Regions from separate parts of the Salmonella bongori NCTC 12419 genome, predicted to be linked through region 3. Evidence: predicted binding sites of a transcription regulator. Region 3 holds the regulator's gene; each other region holds the start of a gene.
The links. The regulator LexA, encoded in region 3, represses DNA repair genes until DNA is damaged. The targets are predictions, from matches to a motif close to TNCTGTATGTACATACAGNA.
Positions count from the first base shown of each region.

Region 1: a site for LexA is predicted at 1,213-1,232, ahead of SBG_RS06120 (metal-dependent hydrolase). Genes of this name have one in related genera too.
Region 2: a site for LexA is predicted at 1,641-1,660, ahead of sbmC (DNA gyrase inhibitor SbmC). Genes of this name have one in related genera too.
Region 4: a site for LexA is predicted at 1,514-1,533, ahead of uvrB (excinuclease ABC subunit UvrB). Genes of this name have one in related genera too.

Region 1 covers NC_015761.1:1,287,549-1,290,712, reverse strand. The annotation lists gene SBG_RS06130 (YniB family protein) at 1-280, opposite strand, end outside; gene hxpB (hexitol phosphatase HxpB) at 429-1,097, shown strand; gene SBG_RS06120 (metal-dependent hydrolase) at 1,235-1,834, shown strand; gene tcyP (cystine/sulfocysteine:cation symporter) at 1,971-3,164, shown strand, end outside.
Region 2 covers NC_015761.1:2,042,953-2,046,116, forward strand. The annotation lists gene SBG_RS09710 (FUSC family protein) at 1-1,038, opposite strand, end outside; gene sbmC (DNA gyrase inhibitor SbmC) at 1,157-1,624, opposite strand; gene dacD (serine-type D-Ala-D-Ala carboxypeptidase DacD) at 1,769-2,941, opposite strand; gene phsC (thiosulfate reductase cytochrome B subunit) at 3,064-3,164, opposite strand, start outside.
Region 3 covers NC_015761.1:4,084,511-4,087,674, reverse strand. The annotation lists gene SBG_RS19290 (hypothetical protein) at 1-1, opposite strand, end outside; gene dinF (MATE family efflux transporter DinF) at 1-1,323, opposite strand, end outside; gene lexA (transcriptional repressor LexA) at 1,504-2,112, opposite strand; gene SBG_RS19275 (diacylglycerol kinase) at 2,221-2,589, opposite strand; gene plsB (glycerol-3-phosphate 1-O-acyltransferase PlsB) at 2,760-3,164, shown strand, end outside.
Region 4 covers NC_015761.1:775,176-778,339, reverse strand. The annotation lists gene uvrB (excinuclease ABC subunit UvrB) at 1-1,440, opposite strand, end outside; gene bioD (dethiobiotin synthase) at 2,087-2,773, opposite strand; gene bioC (malonyl-ACP O-methyltransferase BioC) at 2,766-3,164, opposite strand, start outside.

The sequences.
Region 1 (3,164 bases), 1.7 Mb from region 3:
GAATAAAAATCAACCAGAAGCCGATATTCAGCCCTCCCTGAAAGTCCGGCGTCGGCGAGTTGTACCAAAAAACGTTCAGGAACGGCGTATTCACGCGCATCATGTCTATCATGACATGGGTAAAATCCAGCATTACCGCATTTATCCCCTCCTGCTTTTCGCTGTGCGCATACATAAATTTAAGGACTGAAATAAGCGTGGAAAGCAGCGCTGGAATAAAAATCACCCACCCTATCACTCTTTTTAGGATTGCAATGCGTCCGGCTTGTTGATACGTCATGAGTTCCCCTTGATTAAGACGCGTCGTTTTGGCCTAAGTCTACCTGTTGATTACTGTTTTCGCCTGATCTTTAAAGGCGATATACTAAGAATAGGGTCATAATGAACGCTTAATCCGATATTGTTTAATCTCAACAGGAGAGGTTGTGATGTCAACCCCGCGTCAAATTCTTGCTGCAATTTTTGATATGGATGGCTTACTGATCGATTCCGAGCCACTCTGGGACCGCGCTGAACTGGACGTGATGGCAAGTTTAGGCGTAGATATCTCCCGACGCCACGAACTCCCCGACACGCTTGGGCTACGCATTGATATGGTCGTCGATCTCTGGTTTGCGCAGCAACCATGGAGCGGCCCCGATCGCCAGGAGGTGACCAATCGTGTCATTGCCCGTGCCATTACGCTTATTGAAGAGACGCGCCCCCTTCTTCCTGGCGTGCGTGAGGCCGTGGCGCTGTGTAAGGCTCAGGGACTCTTAGTGGGACTTGCCTCGGCATCACCGCTGCATATGTTGGAAAAAGTGCTCACTATGTTCGAACTTCGCGACAGTTTTGACGCACTGGCCTCCGCGGAAAAATTGCCCTACAGCAAACCACACCCACAAGTCTATCTGGACTGCGCCGCTAAACTGGGCGTTGATCCATTAACCTGCGTTGCGCTGGAGGATTCGGTTAATGGATTAATCGCGGCAAAGGCAGCGCGGATGCACGCCATTGTGGTGCCAGCAGAAGAGAATCAGCAGGATCCGCGTTTTGCGCTGGCAAATGTTCAACTCCATTCGCTGACAGAGCTGACAATGGCGCATCTGCACGGTTAAGATGTTTCCGAAACGCGATAAACGGGCGATTAGCCGCTAAGCCAGTCGCTCTGCGGCTTTGGCAGAGACAAAGAGTTACAACGTCACCACTTCCACCTACTGTATAAAAACCCTATACTGTATGAATTGACAGTTTGATGGGTTTTATCATGACGGCGGAAGGACATCTTCTTTTTTCTATAGCCAGCGCGGTTTTCGCCAAGAATGCCGAGTTAACGCCCGTCCTCGCTCAGGGAGACTGGTGGCATATTATTCCTTCGGCTATTTTGACCTGCCTGTTGCCGGATATTGACCACCCCAAATCTTTTCTGGGCCAGCGCCTGAAATGGGTATCGAAACCGATCGCCAGGGCGTTCGGTCATCGGGGTTTTACCCATAGCCTGCTGGCAGTCTTTGCCCTACTGGCGACATTTTACCTTAAGGTCCCGGATACGTGGATTATCCCGGCAGATGCGTTGCAGGGAATGGTACTCGGCTATTTAAGCCATATTGTTGCGGATATGCTCACGCCCGCCGGCGTTCCCCTGCTCTGGCCTTGCCGCTGGCGTTTCCGCCTGCCGATTCTGGCGCCGCGAAAGGGCAATCAACTGGAGCGGTTTTTATGTATGGCTCTGTTCGCCTGGGCGGTATGGATGCCGCAATCCATTCCGGAAAATAGTGCGATACGCTGGTCTTCGCACATCATTAATATCCTGCAAATGCAGTTCAACCGTTTTATAACTCACCAGATTGATTAGTAAACCAGCGCCAAAGTCATTTTTGGCATAAACCATTCCATTTGAATATAAGAGCCCGGTCACAGTTCTGCTAATCTTGCGCCAACAGAATCGCTAAAACAGAGCGCTTCATAATAAAAAAATCAGGAGAACGGGGATGAACTTTCCATTAATCGCGAACATTGCGGTGTTCGTCATTCTGCTGTTTGTACTGGCGCAGGCCCGCCATAAACAGTGGAGTCTGGCTAAAAAAGTGCTTGTCGGCCTTGTAATGGGCGTGATCTTTGGCCTGGTGCTGCACACTATTTACGGTGCCGACAGTCCAGTATTAAAAGACTCAATTCAATGGTTCAATATAGTCGGCAACGGTTATGTGCAATTGCTGCAAATGATTGTCATGCCGCTGGTATTCGCCTCGATTTTAAGCGCCGTCGCGCGCCTGCACAACGCCTCCCAGTTGGGGAAAATTAGTTTTCTGACTATCGGCACGCTGCTATTTACTACCCTTATCGCGGCGCTGGTGGGGGTTCTGGTCACTAATCTGTTCGGGCTGACGGCGGAAGGTCTGGTACAGGGTGGCGCAGAAACTGCCCGTCTGAATGCGATTGAGACAAGTTATGTTGGAAAAGTAGCCGATCTCAGCGTACCGCAGCTGGTGCTCTCTTTTGTGCCGAAAAATCCGTTTGCAGATCTGACTGGCGCAAACCCCACGTCTATTATCAGCGTAGTGATTTTCGCCGCATTTTTGGGCGTGGCCGCGCTCAAACTGCTGAAAGATGATGCACCAAAAGGCGAACGCGTCCTTATCGCTATCGATACCCTGCAAAGCTGGGTGATGAAGCTGGTGCGTCTGGTGATGCAACTTACGCCTTACGGCGTACTGGCGCTGATGACTAAAGTGGTTGCTGGCTCTAATCTGCAGGACATCATTAAGTTGGGTAGCTTTGTGGTGGCCTCTTATCTTGGCCTGGCGTTGATGTTTGTCGTTCACGGCATTTTACTGGGTGTGAATGGCATCAGCCCGCTAAAATATTTTCGCAAGGTATGGCCGGTACTGACATTTGCCTTTACCAGCCGTTCCAGCGCCGCCTCCATTCCATTAAATGTCGAAGCGCAAACCCGCCGTCTGGGTGTGCCGGAATCGATCGCCAGCTTCGCCGCTTCTTTTGGCGCGACCATCGGCCAAAACGGTTGTGCTGGTCTCTATCCCGCAATGCTGGCGGTGATGGTCGCGCCGACAGTCGGTATTAACCCTTTAGATCCCGTATGGATAGCCACGTTGGTGGGTATCGTTACCGTGAGTTCGGCAGGTGTGGCCGGCGTCGGTGGCGGCGCGACGTTCGCCGCGCTA
Region 2 (3,164 bases), 2.0 Mb from region 3:
GATCAAATGCGAAAGCAGCTCCAGCTGTCGCGCGGTTTCCATACTAAGCCAAACATAGCCGTGGATAGGTGTTTCAGCCACCGCGTCATTCTGCTGCTCATGCATTAATTGCCGCAACTCAGCAACAATGTCATTCAGTTTACCGGTATTTGCCAGCACCGGCTGCGGATTGCCTTCATATAACGCATGGGCAATCATCAATAAGGTTTGCTGTGTCATATGCTGGGTTTCGCGCAATGTATGCGCGTTAAGCATGACAAAATGGCTGGCGCGCGTCGCCCAGTGGGCATTGATTTGTAATTCAAGCATACAGACCAGATTGCGGTTAATGGTCTGAATAGCCTCGAAAATTGATTTTTGTATCCGGGTTTCCTTACTGGCTGGCGTTATCAGCCCGCGCATTTTGACCACATCGTTCAGCAACCGTTGCAAATGCTTATCCAGACGAGGACGCTCCAGCAAATTTGGCGACAGCGCAGCCTGGTAAACACGATTGTACGCTGTGACACAATGCGCCAGTTGAATACGCCAGTGCAAAAAGGCGCGCTGCGGCCAGATGCCTGTAAATAACATCGCCAGTAGCGATCCCAAAATCACATCGCCGCCACGCCATAATGCCGTATCCATATCGCCGGCAGGAGCCCCAACAACAACAGCAAGCGTTATGCCTATCAGTAGCGCCTGATACGGTTTTTTCCCCAGGGCCAGCCACCCGCACAAAAACATCGCCACCGCACACCACAGCAGCATCAGCGGTAAGGAAAATAGCTCCAGACGTAACGCCACCAGCCCTAAAGCGGCCCCCAGAATCGTTCCGCCTATGCGTTCAAAGGCGCGGGGAACCACATTCCCCCAGAACGAGATGGGCCCCATAATCACCACTAACGTGATCAGCGGCCATGTACCTTCAGGAATAGAAAACAGACGAACCAACAGAAAGGTAAGAATGAACGCCAGGGCGATACGTATGCCATGCACGATGCGATAGTGACGGTACAACCGTATTTCAAAAGGGCTTAATGACTTATCGGCACGCACGCTTGCACTCCTTACGGGAATGGCAAAAAATGCATTGTACCTGCTTTATAGCAAAAATAGCGCACTGGCGGACGGAACACATTATCCGTCCGCTCTTTTCAGGTGGAAAACCAGTCGCTCACTTCCGCTGTACCGGAATATACATTTCAATATCCCAGTATCCATCTTCCATGCCGTTATTCAGATAGATTTCAAAACAGGGCGCAGAAGCTATCTGATAAGCGCTATCCTGCTCCAGGACGTCAAAAAACCGTTCCCACGGCTTCGCAAAGTCCCGATCTTCCACTCGCGCGACAGCAGTAGCATATTCGCCGCCTTCGATGGCGGTCACGATTACGCCTTCGCTATTGTCCGGCAGTATGAAATTCTCTGCCACAGACACAACGGTATCGCAGCGGAGTTTTTCCGCAGGTACGACATCTGGATTGTCGTAATAGACGGCAATCCATTCAACTGGCACGATCCGCTGTCGATCCACCCACGTCATCAGTTGTTCAAAACCCTGCTTCACGGTGTGTTCCCATGGACCGACCATGTGGAAACCGGCTATCTTGCGTTTTTGTTCCTGCCTGATTTCGTAATCCATGCTGCCTCCGTTATTTTACTGTATGTATGTACAGTATAATTACAGCCTTTTGCGGTCACAAGGACAGAGTGAACATTTTGTGAGCGACCTCGCACTCCCACCCTTTTGACGCCTCAGGGACGGTGAACGGCATGTTACAACGGCTTACGCTTTATGGTGAAAATAGTCGCTCAGACGAGAGAACATGCTGCCTTTACCAATCGCTTCCAGCGTGACCAGCGGCCACTGGGCGATCAGTTTATCCCGATCATAAAGCTCTATTTCCCCTACCCGCTGATGAGCGGCAATTGGCGCTTCCAGATCTTTTTTATCAAGCACATATTTTGCTTTGATATTCGGAATTTCAGTTTTAGGCAATGCCATCCAGAAATCCTGTTCTGTACCCAGCGCAATGTTTTCTTTGTCGCCATACCAGATTCGCTCGCTGCCCACTTTTTTGCCGCGGTGCAGAATCTGTACTGTCGCAAAATTTTGCTGGCCCCACTGCAACAGTTTTCGCGCCTGTTCTTCACGTCCTTTTGAGCTTTTCGCCCCCATAACCACTGCGATAAGTCGACGTTGTCCGTCCACCGCCGACGCAATGAGGTTGAATCCCGCCCCGGACGTATGCCCGGTTTTAAGCCCATCAATATGCATTGTCTTATCCCACAGTAAACCGTTACGGTTCTGCTGCGTGATGCCGTTCCAGGTCAGGCTTTTCTCGCTGTACATGTGATAAAACTCAGGTTCGCCGTGAATGATCGCCCGGGAGAGTACGGCCAGATCATATGCAGAACTATGTTGTCCCGGCGCATCCAACCCGTGGACAGTTTCAAAATGGGTATCCTGTAAATTAAGTTTTTTCACATAGCTGTTCATCATCGCCACAAACTGCGGCTGCCCGCCCGCGATATAATCCGCCAGCGCTACACAAGCATCGTTACCGGAATCCACAATTAAGCCACGGCTTAAGTCGCGCACCGACACGTGGTCGCCTTCTTTTAAAAACATCAGCGAGGAGCCGACAAAAACCGGATTATCCTTTGCCCAGGCGTCACGCCCGACGGTGACGATATCGTCAGGACTGATACGATGGCTATCGATAGCGCGATCGACGACGTAACCCGTCATGAGTTTTGTCAGGCTGGCGGGATTGCGTTGCTGGTGTTCATTACCGGCGGTAAGAACCTGTCCCGTAGTATAATCCATCAACACCCAGGCGCCTGCATCAATGGCTGGCGGTTGGGGAGCAAAACTTACGGTATCAGCCGCAAGCGCAGGAGAAAGGTGCATTGCGAATAAAGAAGCGGCAATAAACAAACGGCGTTTCAACAGCATGTCCTCAGGATTGTCTAATTTGCCGTTCTTTTTACGGAAGTTCAGTTAAACAAACATGGATAAATTGCAAGAAAATGTGACACAAGGCACATTTTCTTGCTGATTTCAGATAGTGAACACCGTCAAACGACAGACTTATCCTTACGCGGCGAACTACGATGACGATGGTAGCCGTCAACCATGCTACGGAAGATTTGCCCCGGCGTGTCGCCCAGGGTACACA
Region 3 (3,164 bases):
CCCTCTGGCAAACCATGTACCATCGCGCCAGTGGCGACGCCAGATAAAAGCCAGTGACAGGCCGCGAAGCGCCAGAAAAACGGTTAATGCCAGCCATAAGCCGTGATTTCCCAGGAATGGCAAGGCGAGTAGCGTCAGCGCAAATCCCGCCGCGGCAACCGCCATGCTATTGCGCATTTCGGCGGCGCGCGTCGCGCCAATAAACATGCCATCCAGAAGATAGCACCATACGCCTGTTAACGGTAATACCACCTGCCAGATAAGGTATCGATCAGCCAGCAGTTGTATTTGCGGTAACGAGGTCAATAACGCGACAATATGTTCGCCTGCCAGGGCATAGACCATGGAAAACAGCAGGGCAACAACCCCTGACTGACGACACGCCGCCCGCCAGACGTCCAGTAACTTGCTGCCGTCACGCGCGCCGTAAGCCTGGCCAGAGTGCGCTTCCACCGCATAAGCAAAACCGTCCAGCGCATAGGCCGTAAAGGTAAGTAGGGTCATCAGTACCGCATTTACCGCGATAATATCGCTGCCCTGCCGCGCGCCTAACACCGTGATCGCGCCAAAACAGAGCTGAAGGAGCAACGAGCGCAGCATGATATCGCGATTAAGCGCCAAAAGACGGCGTACGTTACCGCGCCATGCATGTTTTAGCATCTCCAGCGACACACCGCGGAGATGGAGAACTTTACGCACCATCATTAAGCCGATCAGTAGCGTGGCATATTCTGCGATAACCGTCGCCAGAGCGGCCCCCTGCACGTTCATATGAAGCCCCATCACCAGCCACAGATCGAGCACAATGTTGAGGATATTTCCCACGACTAACAAGATAACAGGAGCCCGCGCATACTGAACGCCTAACAACCAACCGAGCAGCACCAGATTCGCCAGAGACGCGGGAGCGCTTAACCAACGAATTTCAAGGAAGCGTCTCGCCTGCACCAGAACAGCCTCGTTCCCACCAACAATATGTAAAGCTACATCAATAAGCGGCGTGCGAAAGAGCGCAATCAATACACCTGCGCCCAGCGCCAGCAACAACGGCTGAATCAATGCCCGAGCTAAGGCTCGCGGGTTTTTAGCGCCAAATGCCTGGGCCGTTAACCCGGTGGTGCTCATTCGCAGAAACAGCAACAGCATGAAAAGAAAACTGGTGGCGGTCGCCCCTACCGCCACGCCGCCCAGATAAACCGGGCTGTCCAGATGACCAATCACTGCCGTATCAACCAGCCCCAACAAGGGAACGGTGATATTAGAAAAAATCATTGGCAACGCGAGACGCCAAAGCGCTTTATCAGAGGAGGTAAAAAACGGCATGAAGACTGGCCTGACAAGGAGTTAAACAAAACATGCGCCCTACCACATAGCGGCATAAACGCCTTATCCGGCCTACAAAACCTTCACCCTCGGGAATCGGTTTCCCGCAGGCCTGATAAGCGTAGCGCCATCAGGCTGCAGGGCTGCCGGATGGGCACATACAAGGAGAGTAAGAAGAGATTACAGCCATTCGCCGTTGCGAATGACACCGACCGCCAATCCTTCAATGGTGAAGCTTTGTTCGCGCAAATCCACCACTATCGGTGTAAACTCACTGTTTTCCGGCAGAAGTTCTACTTTATTACCCTGTTTTTTCAAGCGTTTTACGGTGACTTCATCATCAATGCGAGCCACAACCACCTGCCCGTTGCGAACATCCTGCGTTTTATGTACTGCCAGTAAATCGCCATCCATAATGCCAATGTCTTTCATCGACATGCCGCTTACGCGCAACAGGAAATCCGCGCTGGGTTTGAACAAAGAAGGATCAACCTGGTAATGGCCTTCAATGTGTTGCTGCGCCAGCAGTGGCTCACCCGCCGCTACGCGCCCAACAAGTGGTAACCCCTCTTCTTCTTCCTGTAACAGACGGATACCTCGAGAAGCGCCGGAAACGATTTCAAGCACCCCTTTGCGCGCCAACGCTTTAAGATGTTCTTCCGCCGCGTTTGGGGAACGGAACCCCAAACGCTGCGCGATTTCCGCACGCGTCGGTGGCATACCTGTCTGGCTGATGTGATCCCGAATGAGATCAAACACCTCTTGCTGCCTGGCCGTTAACGCTTTCATTCCGCCCCCTGGGTGTATATACAGTCATGCTGTGAGTATATACAGTTGAAGGTGATTTTGGAACCACAAACCGCGCAAAAAACAAGAGATTTATAAAATTTGGAACCTTTATCGAAAATGTGACCATAACAGAATGCCCCAGGTCATCAGGGCAACGAAAATAGACAGCAGCACCGCAGCCGACCCCATATCTTTCGCCCGCCCGGAAAGTTCGTGATAGTCAGAACCGATGCGGTCAACGACGGCTTCTATCGCACTGTTGAGGATTTCAACGATCATGATAAGTACCAGGGAACCTATCAATAACACGCGGGTAATGGCATCCACATCCAGCCAACAGGCAATAATGACGCCCAGCAATACCGCCAGGCTTTCCTGGCGAAACGCGGCTTCGTGAGTCCATGCGGCGCGAAATCCTTTCCAGGAATACCCTGCCGCTTTGATAATTCTGGTGAATCCAGTGGTATTATTGGCCATCAAAAGAACCTTTTTACATTATTAACGTCAATGACATTATACGGCCGCCCTGCACGATTCGGGCTGCCGTTATAGAGCGCGAAGTATGACGGGATACAACAGAAATTCGCTAAACTTTCTGATATCCTTGCAGCGCATTTGCATTATTAACCAGAGGCTTTACATCGTTTATGTCCGGCTGGCCACGAATTTACTACAAATTACTGAATTTACCATTAAGCGTACTGGTAAAAAGCAAGTCTATTCCGGCGGAACCCGCTCAGGAATTGGGACTCGATACTTCTCGTCCCATTATGTATGTCTTGCCATACAACTCAAAAGCGGACTTACTGACGCTGCGCGCCCAATGTCTGGCGCACGATCTTCCTGATCCGCTGGAGCCGCTGGAGATCGACGGCGCGCTACTGCCTCGCTATGTATTTATCCATGGCGGGCCGCGTGTTTTTACGTATTACACGCCAAAAGAAGAGTCGGTGAAGCTTTTTCACGACTATCTCGATCTGCATCGCAGTAATCCGGCTTTGGATTTACAGATGGTGCCCGTTTCCGTGATGTTTGGCCGCGCACCGGGTCGT
Region 4 (3,164 bases), 1.2 Mb from region 3:
AATATCCGAGTGCAGATAACGCACGCGCTCGCCGTGCTCTTCCAGATATTCAGTCAGGTCTTCCGCCATCCGCTTGGTAAGCGTGGTCACCAGCACACGCTCGTTAATGGCCGCACGCTGACGGATTTCAGAAAGTAAATCGTCCACCTGGGTCGCCACCGGACGCACTTCAATAATCGGGTCCAGCAGCCCGGTTGGCCGTACCACCTGGTCCACGACATCACCACCGGATTTCTCCAGTTCATAGTTGCCGGGCGTAGCGGAAACATATATGGTTTGCGGCGCTAACGCTTCAAATTCTTCAAACTTTAGTGGACGGTTATCCAGCGCCGAAGGCAGACGGAAACCATACTCAACCAGCGTCTCTTTACGCGCCCGGTCCCCGCGATACATGCCGCCGATCTGCGGGATCGTCACGTGGGACTCATCCACCACCAGCAGTCCGTCGGCGGGCAGATAATCGAACAAGGTTGGCGGCGGCTCGCCCGGCCCGCGGCCAGACAGAAAGCGAGAATAGTTTTCAATACCCGAGCAGTAGCCCAGCTCATTCATCATCTCTAAATCGAACTGCGTGCGCTGGCTTAACCGCTGTTCTTCAAGCAGCTTATTATTCGCCAGCAGCACTTTACGCCTGTCCGCCAGCTCATCTTTTATCTCTTCCATCGCCTGGAGAATACGCTCGCGTGGCGTCACATAGTGCGTTTTAGGATAGATGGTATAACGTGGCACTGTTGACTCGACCTGCCCGGTTAACGGGTCAAATAGCGACAGGCGCTCAACCTCTTCATCAAACAACTCAACGCGCAGCGCGATATCATCAGATTCCGCCGGGAAGATATCGATCACTTCGCCGCGCACGCGGAACGTCCCGCGCTGGAACGCCTGGTCGTTTCGGGTATATTGCAGTTCGGCCAGCCGACGCAGAATCGCGCGCTGGTCGATCAGCATTCCTACCGTCAGATGTAGCATCATTTTCAGATAGAGATCAGGATCACCCAGCCCGTAGATAGCGGACACAGAAGCCACCACCACGACATCGCGTCGCTCAAGCAGTGCTTTCGTGGCCGACAGCCGCATTTGCTCAATATGTTCGTTCACCGACGCATCTTTTTCGATAAACGTATCCGAACTCGGCACATACGCTTCCGGCTGATAGTAATCGTAGTAAGAGACAAAATACTCCACCGCATTTTCCGGGAAAAACGCTTTCATTTCGCCATAAAGCTGCGCCGCCAGCGTTTTATTAGGCGCCAGTACCATCGTCGGCCGCTGCAAGTCGGCAATGACGTTGGCAATGGTGAATGTCTTCCCGGAGCCGGTTACGCCCAACAACGTCTGATGCGCCAGGCCATCCTCCAGGCCCTCTTCCAGACGGCGTATAGCCTCCGGCTGATCGCCAGAAGGTTTAAAAGCGGAATTCAGTTTGAACGGTTTACTCATGGGCGGCTACCTGAAGGAGTGAGCGGGCAGGTGAGTAATTTTACTCCCGACGGCGAATATTGCCAATAAAAAAAGCTGGATAAAAAAACAGTACCTTCCCAAAAACGGTCGGTTATCAACCAATAACTCACGCCGTTGCGAGGTAAAATGTACACAGGCATGGGGCAAAATTCCAGCAGCGTGCGGTTATCCCCAGACCAGAGTCTTTTTTAACATTTGTCAAGTCGTATGATGAAAGTTTTGTGTCAACATATAGTTCGTCCTTTACAACCATTGATTTTATATAACTCGCTGTATAAAAAAGGATATTTTCTCAAGCCGTCTTTCGCGTCAATTTAGTCGCAGGCCGCGTCGCCTCTCGCTTACGTTGTGTTTTCTAACTCTAATACACAAGGTTATCCACAGGAATAGTGGATAACTGCTTCCAGCCCGTATGCCCTGCCGCCTGGCAAAATCAACGGCGAGCGTTTTCGTGGGGCGATAAAAAAAAATTATCGCGCTTTTTGGATGATTATCGGCTGGCGCGACGGGAAAAAATAGCTGCGTACATGCTCATAGTGTGCCTATTTTTTATCGCAACGCTGAAATATCTGGCAACCCGATAGCAGCACTGTCTGATCCTGCTATCGGGGGGATTACCCCATGGTTACGCGTTATCCAGGGCGCTAAGGTCAAGATACTGCCCTGTTTCAGCCTGCTCCGGAGACACTTCCAGCCACGGGATTTCCCCTAATTGCGGAGCCGGTATAACGCGCCGGAGCGTATCAAGATATTCACCATGACGAGCGCCCGGCGGCTGTACGCCGTTGGCTATCCATCCGGCAAGCGTTAGCCCAGCCTGCTTTACCGCCAGCGCCGTCAGCATGGCGTGATTAATACAGCCCAGCTTTACGCCAACGACCAGTATCACCGGCAACTGCTCCGCCTGCACCCAGTCGGCAAATGTCAATGTAGCAGAGAGCGGCGTAAACCAACCGCCCGCTCCTTCTATCAACACCCAGTCGGCCTGCGCTTCCAGGGTTCGTAATCCTTGTGATAAGACCTCTGCCTCTATCGCCCGGCCCTCGTCAGCGCTAACAATATGGGGGGAGGTAGGTTCCGCAAAAGTATAAGGGTTGATCGCGGAATAGGATTGCGGCAGGCTACTGTTACGCTGTAAGGCCAACGCATCGCTATTGCGTAGCCCGTCGGTGGTCATTTCACTGCCGGAAGCGACGGGTTTATAGCCTGTGGTTTGATAACCCAGCCGTGTTGCCGCCTGCAATAAGGCGCAACTGGCAACCGTTTTGCCGACTTCGGTATCCGTACCGGTCACGAAATAGCGTTTAGTCACGTTGAATCACTCCCATAAAAAGATAGTATGTCAGCGTATATTTCCCCTGCCGCTGCGGCCATGCCAGTTGAATTTGTCTCAGCCGGGCGCGGGTTAATACATCCGGTTCCCGCCCTTCATGGAGATGGGTAGCGCCAATCCCTTTCAGCGAGCGCATCGCGCTCAGAGCATCCTCAAACCACACGGTCATTGCCTGCGTTCGGCAATATGCCCGCCAGCCGCGCAGCGCGTGGTCAATGGCCTCTTCCGGCAGAAAACGATTCGCATGGGCGCGATTATCGACAGCCTGCCATGCCTGACGCAGTTCCGGCAAAGATCCCTCGCACAGTGTGGTAAAAGCCACGACGCCACCAGGCTGCACAACCCGGTACAACTCGCTCAACGCGCCGCG